2 regions of the Serratia sp. NA_112.1 genome follow, and region 2 is predicted to be linked to the other one. Evidence: predicted binding sites of a transcription regulator. Region 2 holds the regulator's gene; the other holds the start of a gene.
What was found. The regulator LexA, encoded in region 2, represses DNA repair genes until DNA is damaged. The targets are predictions, from matches to a motif close to TNCTGTATGTACATACAGNA.
Positions count from the first base shown of each region.

Region 1: the regulator LexA is predicted to act here: its motif matches at 3,400-3,419, upstream of ACUTQ5_RS03895 (DNA translocase FtsK 4TM domain-containing protein).

Region 1 is NZ_JBQZFO010000001.1:795,049-802,901, reverse strand. It holds gene ACUTQ5_RS03895 (DNA translocase FtsK 4TM domain-containing protein) at 1-3,334, opposite strand, end outside; gene lrp (leucine-responsive transcriptional regulator Lrp) at 3,455-3,949, opposite strand; gene trxB (thioredoxin-disulfide reductase) at 4,617-5,588, shown strand; gene ACUTQ5_RS03880 (LysR family transcriptional regulator) at 5,666-6,547, shown strand; gene gstA (glutathione transferase GstA) at 6,643-7,260, shown strand; gene cydD (heme ABC transporter permease/ATP-binding protein CydD) at 7,437-7,853, shown strand, end outside.
Region 2 is NZ_JBQZFO010000008.1:176,565-184,417, forward strand. It holds gene ACUTQ5_RS16595 (quinone oxidoreductase) at 1-729, shown strand, start outside; gene pspG (envelope stress response protein PspG) at 1,032-1,250, opposite strand; gene dusA (tRNA dihydrouridine(20/20a) synthase DusA) at 1,410-2,420, opposite strand; gene ACUTQ5_RS16610 (hypothetical protein) at 2,626-2,781, shown strand; gene zur (zinc uptake transcriptional repressor Zur) at 3,081-3,593, shown strand; gene ACUTQ5_RS16620 (CsbD family protein) at 3,703-3,912, opposite strand; gene dinF (MATE family efflux transporter DinF) at 4,196-5,560, opposite strand; gene lexA (transcriptional repressor LexA) at 5,853-6,461, opposite strand; gene ACUTQ5_RS16635 (diacylglycerol kinase) at 6,584-6,952, opposite strand; gene plsB (glycerol-3-phosphate 1-O-acyltransferase PlsB) at 7,102-7,853, shown strand, end outside.

The sequences.
Region 1 (7,853 bases), on a different contig from region 2:
CAGCGCTGAGGATACCCTCTTTATATTGAGGGCGCTCACGCGCTTTCCAATCCTTAACCACCGCATGCACCTCCTGATCGCGCACAAATGCACCATGCACACGGACCGGAATCGAGGAGTTAGGGGCCAGATAAAGCATGTCCCCCATCCCTAGCAGGGATTCAGCACCGCCCTGATCGAGGATGGTACGGGAGTCAATCTTGCTGGACACGGTAAAGGCGATACGGGTCGGGATGTTGGCCTTGATAAGACCGGTGATCACATCCACCGACGGACGCTGGGTTGCCAGCACCAGGTGAATCCCCGCTGCACGCGCTTTCTGCGCCAGACGAGCGATCAGTTCCTCAACCTTTTTGCCGACCGTCATGATCAGATCGGCAAACTCGTCGACCATCACCACGATATAAGGCTCTTTCTCCAGTACCGGCGGCGTCATGTCCATGCTGTCGGTCGGTTTCCAGAACGGATCCGGGATCGGACGCCCCATGGCTTCGGCCTGATCGACGCGTTCGTTATAGCCGGCCAGGTTACGCACACCGAGCGCAGACATCAGCTTGTAGCGACGCTCCATCTCGGCGACGCACCAACGCAGGGCGTTAGCGGCGTCTTTCATGTCGGTGACCACATCCGTCAACAGGTGCGGAATACCTTCATAAACCGACAGCTCCAGCATTTTCGGGTCGATCATGATAAAGCGCACTTCTTTCGGCGTGGCCTTATACAAGATGCTCAGGATCATGGCATTGACCCCAACCGACTTACCGGAACCGGTGGTACCTGCTACCAACAGATGCGGCATTTTCGCCAGGTCGGCCACCACCGGTTCGCCAGAAATATCTTTACCCAGGACGATTGCCAGCGGCGACGGATTATCGCGGAACGCCGGGCAGTCCAGCACTTCTCGCAGATAGACCGTCTGACGTTTGACGTTAGGCAGTTCCAACCCGACATAAGGCTTGCCGGGGATCACTTCCACCACACGTACCGCCGAGGTTGACAGTGAACGCGCCAGGTCACGCGACAGGTTGGAAATGCGTGCAGCCTTGACACCCGGAGCCAAATCCAGCTCGAAACGGGTGATGACCGGCCCTGGCAAAATATCTACCACATCGGCTTTCACCCGGTAATCGGCCAGGCTGGCTTCTACCAAACGCGCCTTTTGTTCCAACGCGAAGGAATCTACCGGCTCCACCTCTTTCGGGGCTTCTGTCAGCAAATCCAGCGTCGGCAACGGCGTGGTCGGTTTTTGCAACGGCATTTCGTTACGCATCAGGAACGGGTGGATCAGGCTGTCCATTCCCGGCTGCTGCACGGCAGCAGGCTCCGGTTGTGCCACAGGCTGCTGATAGGCAGGTGGCTGTTGCTGCACCGGTTGCTGCTGCGCTGGTTGATAAGCTGGCTGCGCAGGCTGATAGGATTGTTGTACCGGCGGGGTCTGAGGCTGAGGCGGCGACGGATAAACCGGCGCGGTGGGCTCAAACTGACCGAAAGGCACATCATCTTCACGCTCGCTTTGCAGCTCAATACGTTCTTCCAACTGTGGCGACAGGGTAAACAGTGGCTCAACCGGGCCATCATCAACCAAATCATCCATCGGCGAGAAGCCAAATGCATTGCGGGTATCTACCGGCGTAGTTGGCGCCACCGATGGAGCCTCTGGCTGACCATAACGCTGGCTTTGCTGGTCGGCAAACGCCTGACGCAGCGCGGCTTCCTGCAGAACAGCTTCATCATCCAGATTATCCGACTCGGACTCCCCGCCGTAACGCTGGCTTTGCTGCTCGGCAAACGCCTGACGCAGCGCGGCTTCCTGCAGAGCAGCTTCATCATCTTGCGAAAGATTTTCAGCCTGTTGCAATGGCTCGTCGTCCCCCCGGGTGCGCTGTTCCTGTTCGGCCATACGCTGCGAAGGCAGCTTGATGCCGTAGGAAGCCAGTTCACGCCGGGTCGGAATGCGCACCGGGTTCGGGCGCGGCAATTCAGGGCCGAGGCCTTGTTTCACCTGTGAATTCGCGTCACTGGTGGCGCTAAAGGCCGGCATAAAGGTATTGGCGGCAACAGCACCGGCAATTGCCGTCGCTGCGGCAGGTGCCTGAGGTTTCGCGCTGCCAAAGGGTGAAACGGCAGGCTCGGCGGCACTGAAACCGGCCGGAGCAGTGACATCCACGTGCTCACGTTGGGCGGCAGAGAAATCAAATGGAGAATGCTCGTGCGACGGCGATGCGGCCGGAGCATCCCAATTCCCCATACGCGGCTCGTCGTCGTCCTGGTAAGGATCAATCGGACGTGTCGTCTTAGGCGTTGGTGTCTCTTCAGGGATCTCAAACGAATACAGCGGCGGCGCAGTGTTTTCCGCTACCGCGGTCATCGGATGCTGGTTCACCGAAGCCGGAGCCGGGGGGGCCGCAGTGACCGACGAGGCCTGGGCCACAACAGGTGCCGCTGTGGCCGGTACACTGGTTGGCGCTGGCGCAACAGGTGTGATATTCGCATCATCGTCATCATTAGCCCGCAGGCCGCTGAGCAACGGATCTTCGGCATCTTCCGCCGCCATTTTGGCGGTTTCCGTGACCGAAGGCGCAGAGAACAATACGTCATCTTCCGCTGCATTGGCCGCCGTCGTCGTGGCAGCTACCGCAAGCGCGGCTTCCTTGTCTGCAGACTCGGGCTGCTCTTCGACGTAGCGGTCGTCATCGTCGTAATAACGGTCTTCACGGCGTGAACGGTTGGTCATAAAGGTCACCGTCCCCAGCACCACGCCGCCGATACGCTCGGCGATCACCAGCCAGGACCAGCCGGTAAACAACGTCAGCCCTGCAGCCCAAACGCATAGCAGCCCCAGGGTGGCGCCAATACCGTTGAACCACGGCAACATGGCGTTGCTCAGCAAACTGCCGATCACACCGCCGGATGCGAAGTAATAGAGATCGTCGACATTCAATGCCGCCAGGCCACATGAAGTGAGTACCAGCGCCAACGTGCCGATCAGGCGCAGTGAAAGCGCAAAATAGTCGATGTATTCGCCGCCGCCGCGCTGGCGATAAGCGGCCCAGCACAACACCAGCATGATCGGCGGTATCGCATAGGCGAGTACCCCGAAGGTGAAGAACAATGTGTCGGCCATCCAGGCCCCGACGCCACCGCCCAGGTTATGAATAGGCTCATGCCACGCGGTCTGCGACCAGCTCGGATCAGACGGATTGAAACTGACCAAGGCAGCCATGAGGTAAATGGCAAAAATGGCTACCACAATCAACACAGCTTCAAGCAAACGGCGGCCGCTACTGAGTTTTCTCAAGGTAACTTCTTTATCTTCTGTATATTCCTGGCTCAAGAAAGGCTCTCCAGGTTCCTGTTAGCTGACATAGCAACAGCGCCGAGAAGCTTCCCCGGCGCCGAAACTGTATGAATAAACAGGAGTGTAACCAATTTAATCAGGTTTTGCACCTGCACCCTACCGTGTTTTGATAACCAGACGGTTACTCTGTTTCACTTCTTCCATTACCACGTACGTACGGGTGTCGTTAACCCCCGGTAGACGCAGCAAGGTTTCACCAAGCAACTTACGGTAAGCCGACATATCCGGCACGCGGGTTTTCAACAGATAGTCGAAATCACCGGACACCAGATGACACTCCTGAATTTCTTCAAGTTTCTGTACTGCCGAGTTGAATTGCTCAAACACATCCGGCGCACCGCGGTTCAACGTGATTTCTACGAAGACCAGCAGGGACGCATCCAGATAATGCGGATTGAGCAAAGCGGTATAACCATGAATAAAACCCTGGCGCTCAAGGCGGCGCACACGTTCTAAACATGGGGTTGGGGATAACCCCACGCGCTTGGAAAGCTCAACGTTCGAAATACGCCCATCCTTCTGCAGTTCGTTCAGGATATTGCGGTCGATACGGTCGAGATCTTTACCCGGGCGTTTCTTATTGTCTGCCATTATTATTGTCTCTCTTATTTTCTTCCCTGCACTTGCCACACCCTAACCAACGTCAATGTGTAAGGGTTCGTTCCAAGCGAAGACCCGATGCCTGTTTATGCTTCACTACCATCATCTCCCCTGGTGCAGCCTGTCTGTCAAATCCTGCACCGGGTTTTTAAATGATGTTATTTGCAAGAAGAATTCCCCTGCTTGCACGCTGTCCCCTCACCTGCCGCACGAACCTTCAGCAACGGCGCAAAATTCTGCACCAACGCTGTAAATACGTACGATTTACTGTAGGGACAGGGATAATTTCTTCTTCCTATGATGTTTTCGCAAATGCGCAGCGGATTGTCAAAGTAAAAGAAGCAAAATCAGAAGAACGTACCGTCATGAAAAGTTAGCACCCCGTTTTTAGTTATGAATCGCTGGCTTGAAAAGCCCACAGTCAATGCGCTTAAACCCGCTAAATGGGCTGTTTCCGGTCAATGGAGTAAAGAGCGGAGATGAGTGATTTCCATAAGTTAAATTGCTGCGCTTTACGCTCTCTTTAGCGGCAATTTAATAATTAATAGGTAATGGCTATCAAACAAATCGTTAACAACATCCCCTGGCGCTTTTTTTAATGCTGCATTTTCCCTACAATCGGATCCATTGTCCGCCATTGTGGGAAAAGAGGATATTCATGGGCACGGCTAAACACAGCAAATTATTGATCCTGGGCTCCGGCCCGGCGGGCTATACCGCCGCAGTTTACGCAGCGCGCGCCAACCTGAACCCGGTGTTAATTACCGGTATGGAGCAAGGGGGTCAGTTGACCACCACCACCGAAGTGGAAAACTGGCCGGGTGATGCCGAAGGCCTGACCGGCCCGGCGCTGATGGAGCGTATGCGCGAGCATGCTGAAAAATTCCAGACCGAGATTGTGTTTGATCACATCAACAGCGTTGACCTGCAGAACCGTCCGTTCCGCCTGTTTGGCGACAGCGGCGAATACACCTGTGATGCACTGATTATCGCCACTGGCGCCTCGGCCCGTTACCTTGGTCTGCCTACCGAAGAAGCTTTCAAAGGCAAAGGCGTGTCTGCCTGTGCCACCTGTGACGGTTTCTTCTACCGTAATCAGAAAGTCGCGGTGGTCGGTGGTGGCAACACTGCCGTGGAAGAAGCACTGTATTTGTCCAACATCGCCGCCGAAGTTCACCTGATTCACCGCCGTGACAGCTTCCGTTCCGAGAAGATCCTGATCAACCGGCTGATGGAGAAAGTGAAAAACGGCAATATCGTGCTGCACACCGACCATACTCTGGATGAAGTGCTGGGCGATCAAATGGGCGTGACCGGCGTACGTATCCGTAGCACCAAAGCGGAAAACCAAACGCAGGAACTGGAACTGGCCGGCGTGTTTATCGCTATCGGCCACAGCCCGAACACCAGTATTTTCGGTGGTCAGCTGGAGCTTGAGAACGGCTACATCAAGGTGCAGTCCGGCATTCACGGCAATGCCACCCAGACCACCATTCCGGGCGTATTCGCCGCCGGCGACGTGATGGACCACATCTACCGCCAGGCGATCACCTCTGCCGGGACCGGTTGTATGGCGGCATTGGACGCTGAACGTTATCTGGACGGCATCGCTGGCGCAGAAGTGCTGTAACCACACACTGTCATTTTGAAAAGCGGCTATCACAGCCGCTTTTTTTGTTCCTGCAAGTTAAGTCGGACGGTGATTCGATGCACAATCTTCTCCACTGGCGTTTATTGGTTGCGGTAGCCGACAGAGGTAAAATCACCCAAGCGGCAAGCCAATGCGGCATGACCCAATCCGCCGCCAGTCAGGCCATCGCTCAGTTGGAAGAGCAACTGCAAACTCTGCTACTGGTTCGCCTGCCGCACAGCGTTGCACTTACCCAGAGTGGTGAACAAATTGTCATTCACGCTCGCGCCATGCTGGTCGGGCTGGATGCTATCCAACACTACGCGCAGCAGGCAAAAAGCGCGCACGCCGGCAAGATACGCCTGGCCAGTTTCCCCTCCGCATTCTCCCTGTTACTGCCGCCGTTATTACGTAAATTCCGCCGTCGCTATCCCGCGATAGAACTAATTCAGTTGGAAGGTACCGACTTGGAAGTAGAAAACTGGCTGGCGCTGGAAACCGCCGACGTCGGTGTAGTGTTGAACCCAAATCGAGAACGGCAAAGCTCCCCATTGGGCCAGGATCCGTGGCTGGCAGTGACCGCCAGTCATCATCCCCTGGCCAGGGGGCGACAACCGGTGGCGTTCAGCACACTGGTCAAACAGCCGTTTGTGCTGGCAACCGGCGGCTGCTATTTTAATGCGCAACTCTTGGCACAGCAGGCCGGGTTGGCGTTAACCGATGTACGCGTGACCGTCAGTGACTGGAACACCGCGCTGACGCTGGTACGGGAAGACACCGGTGTGTCGTTGATACCAGCCTCGGTGATACCGGCCGGTATCTCGGGTATTTGCGCATTGCCTTTGGCTACACCGCTTTATCGTCATTTTGGTCTGGTCTGTTCGTTTGGCGGCGCAGCTTCAGCGCCGGTACAGACCCTGCTGCAATATTTGCAACAGCACCTGCCCGTCAGTAGCTGAGCTGATAACAGGTTTCTGATATTTTAATTTTTCAGTTGGCAGCACCAACGGCATTCTGGCGAGCAAGCGATTTCGCTTCTTAGCCAGGAACTGCCATGAAACTCTACTTTGCCCCCGATACCTGTTCACTCTCTCCACATATCGTTTTACGAGAATTGGGGTTGCCGTTCGAACTGATCCGGGTCAATAACCGCACCAAACGCGGCGCCGACGGCCGGGACTTTTATCAGGTGAATCCCAAAGGCTACGTCGCCGCCCTGATGCTGGACGACGAACGGGTGATTACCGAAGGGACTGCCATAGTGCAATATTTGGCAGATCTGCGCCCCGACGCCGCACTGGCCCCTCCAGCCGCGTCTTTCGAACGGGTACGTCTACAGGAATGGCTGAACTTCATTACCAGCGAGATCCACGCCGGCTCCAGTCCTTTGTTCAACCCGGCGCTGCCGGAAGAGGTCAAAACGCTGTTTCGCGACAAGCTGCGTCGCCGCCTCAATTACCTTGCACAGGCGCTGGACGAACAACCTTTCCTACTGGGTGAATGCTTTAGCGTAGCGGATGCCTATTTATTTACCGTGCTGCGTTGGATGGCCCAGTTTTCCATCGAACTGAAAGACTGGCCATCGTTAACCCGATATAGGGCTCAGATCGCCCAACGCGAATCGGTCCAGGCCGCCCTGGCCGCGGAAGCCGCGAGTCAGGAGGTGAAATAACCCGGCGGCCGCCGTCTGTTATAGCGATATTTGACCGCTTTATTATTTTCAGTCTGCCGGGTGAAGAGGTAACATTGGCCTTCACTTGTTCGCTTCAGGTTGGGGCAAACACTTTTTTTAACAGTACGTTAACCTTGTCTGTAACAACAGGCGCCGGCGACGCAGACTCATATCTGATGAAAAAAACCAGACAGCAACAGTTAACCCGTTGGCTCAAAACTCAGAGCACCCTGGCGCAGCGTTGGTTGCGCCTTTCCATGTTGTTGGGGCTGATAAGCGGCGTTTTGATCGTCGCACAGGCATGGCTGTTGGCCGCCCTGCTCCACGCCCTGATTATCGAACACGCCCCGCGTGAACAACTGATCCCCTCGTTTATCTGGCTGGCTGCCACTTTCGCACTACGGGCGGTGTTGAGTTGGCTACGTGAGCGCGTCGGTTTTATCTGCGGACAGGTGATCCGCCAGCGTATGCGTCAACAGGTGCTGGATAAACTGCAACAGCTCGGCCCGGCCTGGATCCAGGGCAAGCCGGCAGGCAGTTGGGCCAGCATCATCGTCGAACAAATCGAAGATATGCAGGATTACTACTCCCGC
Region 2 (7,853 bases):
GTGTATGCCCAGTCGACACTGGGAGCCTACAGCGAAGTGCACAATGTTTCGCAGGAAAAGGTAGCATTGCTGCCGCATAACCTGAGCTTTGAGCAAGGCGCGGCCTCTTTCCTGAAAGGGTTGACGGTGCATTATTTACTGCGCCAAACCCATGAGGTGCAACCGGGTGAAGTGTTCCTGTTCCATGCCGCCGCGGGCGGTGTCGGGCTGATTGCCTGCCAGTGGGCTAAAGCGCTTGGGGCAAAACTTATCGGTAGCGTTGGCTCCGACGAAAAAGCCGAGCTGGCGAAGCACGCCGGCGCATGGGCAACCATCAATTACCATAAGGAAGATATCGCCCAGCGCGTGTCTGAACTGACCCAGGGCGAGAAAGTCGGCGTCGTTTACGACTCGGTAGGCCAAAGTACCTGGCAAGCCTCGCTTAACAGCCTGAAACGCCGTGGGCTAATGGTGAGTTTCGGCAATGCCTCCGGCCCGGTCACCGGGGTTGATCTGGCGTTGTTGAACCAAAAAGGCTCGCTGTACGTCACCCGCCCTTCGCTTAACGGCTACATTACCAACCGTGCTGAACTGCAGTATGCCAGCAATGAGCTGTTTTCATTGATCGGCAGCGGGGCAATCAAAGTCGATGTGAAGGAAGAGCAAAAGTTTGCGTTGGCCGATGCTCAGCGCGCGCATCAGGTGCTGGAAAGCCGTAACACCAGCGGTTCAAGCTTGCTGATCCCCTGATCACCGGCAAAAGCAAAGGGCCCCATAAGGAGCCCTTTCTATTACTGCGTTTGTAGGGGTAGAGCAGAGTCCGCCCGAGACAGCGGGTTGCTTGAGCAACACTCGTATTAGGTCAATGTCTCTTGCGGTGATGAAATCGGTCGCATCGCTGTATCGGCAAATATCCTAACAGCCCAGAAACGTAAAAAACATGGCTAATGCGCCGTATTAGCATTTAAAGCACCAAGCTGTGATCGCTGCCGCATTCAGCACAAGTCTGTTGCGTAGATTTCAGTGTGACCGACTGATTATTCAACAAAAAATCAGTAGCGGCGTATTTGTGGTTTCTGCATCGAACGGTAAATCCAGACAGCTACCACAGCCAGAATCAACCACGGCAACAGCTTAATCACCATCGCAAACAGCCCACCGAGTAACATAAACGCCGCCGCCACCACTATCGCGGCGAATACGCCCAGCAGCGAAATCCCGGTCACCATCAGCATCACAACAAAACCGACCAGAAAGAAAAGTTCCAACATGATTTTGCTCCTTCGCAAAACAAAGTATCTGCTGAGCTATTACAAGAAGCGTGCCAGACCGGCGTTGAAACTAACTGATTGAAATTAAAAAAAAGGCACATCACATAATGCGACATGCCTGGTCAAAAACGCTAACTTTTAGTCAGATATTTATGTCGATTACGCCATTTCGGTACGCGGTAAGCGCACTAAATCCAGTGCTTGTTCAACCACGCGCGTATCGGCCCCTGGCTTATGGGCATTTTCGCTCAGGTGACGGCGCCACTGACGCGCCCCCGGCACGCCCTGGAACAGGCCCAGAATATGGCGGGTAATATGGCCCAAATAGGTACCGTTCGACAGTTCGCGTTCGATGTAAGGATACAGCGCCTCAATAATCGCCACGCTGTCCATCACCTCAGTCTGGCGACCAAACAGTTCACTGTCGACCCGCGCCAGAATTCCCGGGTTCTGATAGGCTTCACGCCCCATCATTACGCCGTCCAGATGCTGCAGATGCTGCTTCGCCTCTTCCAAAGTTTTCACCCCGCCATTAATGGCAAGAGTCAGTTCTGGGAAATCACGTTTTAGCTGATAGACACGCGGATAATCCAGCGGTGGCACTTCGCGGTTCTCTTTCGGGCTCAGGCCCGACAGCCAGGCTTTGCGCGCATGAATAGTAAACATATCGCACTCGCCGCGGCCAGCAACGGTGGCGATAAAATCACACAGAAACTCATAGCTGTCCTGGTCGTCAATGCCGATACGGGTTTTCACCGTCACCGGGATCGACACCACGTCACGCATCGCCTTGATGCAGTCGGCAACCAGCGTTGCCTGCCCCATCAGACAGGCACCGAACATGCCGTTCTGCACCCGATCTGACGGACAACCGACGTTAAGATTAATCTCGTCGTAGCCGCGCTGCTCAGCCAATTTGGCACAGTGCGCCAACGCAGCTGGATCGCTGCCGCCCAATTGCAGCGCCACCGGATGTTCTTCTTCGCTGTAGGCCAGATAGTCGCCCTTGCCGTGGATAATCGCGCCGGTAGTCACCATTTCGGTGTACAGCAGCGTGTCTTTGGTCAGCAGGCGGTGGAAGTAACGGCAATGACGATCGGTCCAGTCGAGCATCGGCGCGATGGAGAAACGATTGGCGGCGTATTTTGAAGCGTTGTTGTCTGTCGTCATGCTGGGTTACTGGCTACCTGATTCTGTCTGGTTTCAACGAACGGCGTACTGCCGCAAACGCCTATTATAACGACAATCGACAGCGTTGGGAAAACCACTGTACCGCCCGGTTAAAAAAGTCCTCGAAAAAACGAATAAAAAAGCGTGGTCAGGTGTTCTCTCAACACGGGTGCAGTTGTGCACCTTTATCAATGAGGAAACAACCATGAACAGTTTCGTTAAACGCCTGCTGCCAGTCATTGCCGGTTCTCTGCTGTTCTCCGGTGCGGCCCTGGCGATGGGCGGTGACAGTCGGCGTAGCCTGATCGCCGCCGCCGTTGGTTTTCTGGCACTCGGCATCGCAGGCGATCGCGCCTATTAAGCGAGCGTCGCCAGGGGATGAACGTGGTCTACTGGGCCGATGGCCGTCATGGTTTTATGCTGATTGGGCATAATCCTGCGCCGGAAATGGCCGCGTTGGCAGAGCGCTTTCAACGCTCACTTGCCGGCTGAGGATCCACTGCCTCCGGCTCCCGAAGTGTGAACATCGTCACGCTAGTGACGGACGGCAGACGGCAAACCAGTCGATTAGTGCGCCATATCAGAGGAAAAGGGGCCGACTCTCGGCGATTTGACTGAAGCATGGTAAAATCGGCTTTTTTACGTACCGGGAAATTTGCCATGAACTCAAGCACCCAGGAAAAGCTGCTGGCGCAGGCTGAACAACTCTGTCAGCAACGCAATGTGCGTCTGACACCGCAGCGGCTGGAAGTGTTACGCCTGATGGCACAGCAGCCCGGTGCCATCAGCGCTTACGATCTGCTGGATCTGCTGCGCGTCGCCGAACCTCAGGCCAAACCACCGACGGTGTACCGAGCACTGGATTTCCTGCTGGAACAAGGCTTTATTCACCGGGTGGAGTCAGCCAACAGCTACGTGCTGTGCCATCACTTCGAACAGCCGACGCATACTTCCGCGTTGTTTATCTGCGATCGCTGTGGTCAGGTGACCGAACGCACTACCGAAGGGGTCGAAGAGACACTGCAGAAACTGGCGAAGGAGTCTGGTTTTGTTCTGCGCCATAACGTGGTGGAGGCGCATGGCCTGTGTGCGGGGTGCGTTGAGGTAGAAGCCTGTGACAGCAAGCATGACTGCGGCGAACACGATCACAGCATCGCCATCAAGAAGAAATAGGTTGGGTTTTCAGGTACTTCCTTGTACCTGCAGGTTTAGCGTCAAGGGGATAAAAACGCCGGACCTTTAAAAGGTAGCTTGTGGCCGCAATCCGCTGCGGCCCAGCGCGCTACCAACGATACTTGTTGTGGTCTTCCCAGGATTTAACTTCTTTCTCGGCCGCCTCTTTCTGGTAGCCGTAACGTTCCTGAATTTTACCGACAAGCTGTTCACGTTTCCCTTCAATGACCGTCAGATCGTCATCGGTCAGCTTGCCCCACTTTTCCTTCACTTTCCCTTTAAACTGCTTCCAGTTACCGTCGGCTTGATCTTTGTTCATAACCTCTCCGTTACCTGTGATTAGTCAGTTTTAAACGCCTGTGGCCGGACTTAACTGAGTAATTATTTCGGTCAATTGACCTGAATAAAAGGATTGTCAGTTCCAATTCATTCCGCCAGCCACATGATTAACTATAGCTACAGATAGCGAAAAAAATAAAAACTCAGGATAAAAATTCACAAAAACAATAAAACACAGTAAAAACACCAAAATAACAGCAAGTAAGCGGAAACAATTTCGCTCAAGAAAATGTAACTTAATATGAATTAAAATATAAATAAAACTAATGATTAATCATTTTTGATTGCGCCACATCCGCTGCAAACCAGGTCCCTCGCACCCTGTGGCAATGCCAAATCCACCCGAGAGCAAGACCACGTAACGCAAGAAATACCGCCAACGCCAGCCACAATCCATGGTTGCCTAATACAGGCAAGGTAAACAGCGTCAGCCCATAACCGGCGGCGGCTACTGCCATGCTGTTACGCATTTCTGCGCCGCGGGTGGCCCCAATAAACATGCCGTCCAACAAATAGCACCATACTCCCACCAATGGCAGCACTACCTGCCACGGCAGATAATGGCTCGCCAGCGCGCGCAGTTCTGGTAAAGAGGTCAACGCCGCTATAATTTGCGGCCCGGCAACGGCATAGAGCAGCCCAAAGCCCAACGCCACCAGACAGGCTTGCCGACAAGCCGCACGCCATACTTTGCGCAGTTGGCTATCGTCACGGGCTCCATAGGCATGCCCCGAATGCGCCTCTACCGCGTAGGCAAAACCGTCCAGCGCATAAGCGGTGAAGGTCAGCAAATTCATCAGCACCGCATTGACCGCGACCACCTCGCCACCAAGCCGGGCACCGAAGATGGTCAGCGAGGCAAAACACAGTTGCAGCAGCAATGAACGCAGCATAATGTCGCGATTCAACGCCAGCAGACGCCGCAAATTACCGCGCCAGGCTTGGCGCAGCATCGGCACAGAAATGCCGCGTATGCGCATCACGCGCCAGGCCAGCCATAATCCCAACAGCAGCGTGGCATATTCAGAAATGGCAGTCGCCGTAGCGGCCCCCTGCACGTTCCAGCCCAGTCCCATCACCAGCCAGATATCCAATACGATATTCAACAGGTTGCCGACAATCAGCAGGATCACCGGTGCGCGCACATATTGCACCCCGAGCAACCAACCCAGGATAACCATATTGGCCAGTGCCGCCGGGGCACTCAGCCAACGGATCTCGAGGAATAAGCGAGCCTGTTCCAGCACCGTCCCATCGCCACCGACGATTCTTAGTGCCAACTCAATCAGCGGATAGCGCAGTAACACAATCGCCGCCCCAGCCAACACTGCCAGCAGCAACGGCTGCATAAAGGCTCGTGCCAGCCCCTGCGGATTTTGCGCCCCCAACGCCTGTGCGGTCAGCCCGGTGGTACTCATACGCAGAAACAGCAACAGCATAAACAGGAAGCTGGTCGCCATGGAGCCAACCGCTACGCCCCCCAGATAGGTAGGGCTGTCGAGGTGGCCGATCACTGCGGTATCCACCAGCCCAAGCAGCGGCACGGTGATATTGGAGAAAATCATGGGCAGCGCAAGGCGCCACAGGGCTTTATCGGTATCGCTGGTGAAGGCAGAAAACAGGCGCATAGTGAAATGTTCCCGTGTATACCCGTCATCTTTCAAGTTGCAGTGTTGTTATCTGCACTCAGTTATGTGGCCCGTCCATGGGCCACACCCCTTTGGGGCCGCTGCGAGCAGCATTCAAATCTGCTCCCGGCAGATTTGTCACCCCAGTTACTTACCTGAGTAAGCGCCTGGGGATGAGCGAGTTGGCCGCTTAGCTGCAACTTGAAAGCTATAGGGTATATAGTGAATCAGATATGACATCGCCCCAGAGCTGGGGCGACTTGAATCAGAGGACGATGTTTAGGCGCGAGGATTAAACCCAGTCGCCATTGCGGATCACACCGACCGCCAGACCTTCAATGGTGAAATTCTGCTGACGCAGATCGACCACAATCGGCTGGAATTCACTGTTTTCCGGCAACAGCTCAACCACGTTACCGTGCTTTTTCAGGCGTTTGACCGTGACTTCATCTTCAATGCGTGCCACAACCACCTGGCCATTACGCACGTCCTGAGTTTTATGCACTGCCAGCAGATCGCCGTCGAGAATACCGATGTCACGCATTGACATGCCGTTGACCCGCAGCAGAAAATCTGCGCTCGGTTTGAACAGGGAAGGATCGACCTTGTAGTGCCCTTCGATATGCTGTTGCGCCAGCAGCGGCTCACCGGCGGCGACACGGCCAATCAGCGGTAAACCCTCTTCATCTTCCATCAGCAGGCGAATGCCGCGCGAAGCGCCGGAGATAATCTCGATAACGCCTTTACGCGCCAGCGCTTTCAGATGTTCTTCTGCGGCATTTGGCGAACGGAACCCCAGACGCATGGCGATCTCGGCGCGCGTTGGCGGCATGCCAGTGGACGAAATATGATCGCGAATCAGATCATAGACCTCTTGCTGTCTGGTAGTTAGTGCTTTCATTCCGCCCCCCTGTTTGTTTATACAGTCTTGCTGTGAGTATATACAGGTAACTGCAGCTTGGGAACCGAAGAGTGAATAAAAATCAGGGATTAGCGACACGGGTCGCAATGCAATGCCGCCACTCAGGCAAAGTGCTGCCACAGCACCGAACCCCAGACGAACAGCGCCAAAATAATCGCCAGTGAGACCGCCGCCGAGCCCATATCCTTTGCCCGACCGGAAAGCTCGTGATGCTCGGTCCCCACTCGATCGACAATCGCCTCAATCGCGCTGTTGAGTATTTCGACGATCATCACCAACAGCACAGATCCGATCAGTAAAATGCGCGCTATCGCACCTACGTCCAGCCAAATCGCCAGTATGATAGCCAGCACGGTCGCCACCAATTCCTGGCGGAATGCCGCTTCGTGCTGCCAGGCAGCGGAAAAGCCTTTATAAGAGTAGCCGGCGGCTTTAATAATACGGGTCAGGCCGGTTGCTTGGTTTGCCATGTTTTTGAGTGCCTTTAGCAGAGATAAGTCATAATTAAACAGTCTAGGCCAGGAAACTCTCCCGGCTCACGGTTTTCCAACACCACAGATCTGCTACCCGGTTTCTGGTATGCTTGCGGCGCATTGCTAACAAGAGGCTTCACGTTGTTATGTCAGGTTGGCGTAAAATTTATTATAAACTATTGAATTTACCACTTAAACTGTTGGTAAGAAGTAAGGTTATCCCTTCAGATCCGGTCACGGAGTTAGGGTTGGATCCCTCACGGCCGATTTTGTATGTTTTACCTTATAATTCCAAGGCGGATTTGCTGACGCTGCGCACCCAGTGCCTGGCGCAAGATCTGCCCGATCCCCTCGATCCGCTGGAGATAGACGGCACCGTGCTGCCAAGCCACGTGTTTATTCACGACGGGCCGCGCGTATTCCGCTACTACACGCCGAAAGAAGAGTCGGTAAAGCTGTTCCACGACTATCTGGATCTGCACCGCAGTAATCCGGATCTCGACATTCAGATGCTGCCGGTTTCGGTGATGTTCGGCCGCTCTCCAGGGCGCGAAGGTCATGGTACCCCACATCTGCGTCTGCTGAACGGCGTGCAGAAATTCTTCGCCGTGCTGTGGCTCGGCCGCGACAGCTTTGTCCGTTTTTCCAATACCGTTTCGCTACGCCGCATGGCCACCGAGCACGGTACGGACAAAATCATTGCGCAGAAACTGGCTCGCGTAGCACGCATGCACTTCTCGCGTCAGCGTCTGGCTGCCGTCGGCCCAAGCCTACCTGCCCGTCAGGACCTGTTCAACAAGTTGTTGGCGTCCAAGGCGATCGAAAAAGCGGTCGAAGACGAAGCGCGCAGCAAGAAAATCTCCCACGAAAAAGCCCAGCAGAACGCCATTGCGCTGAT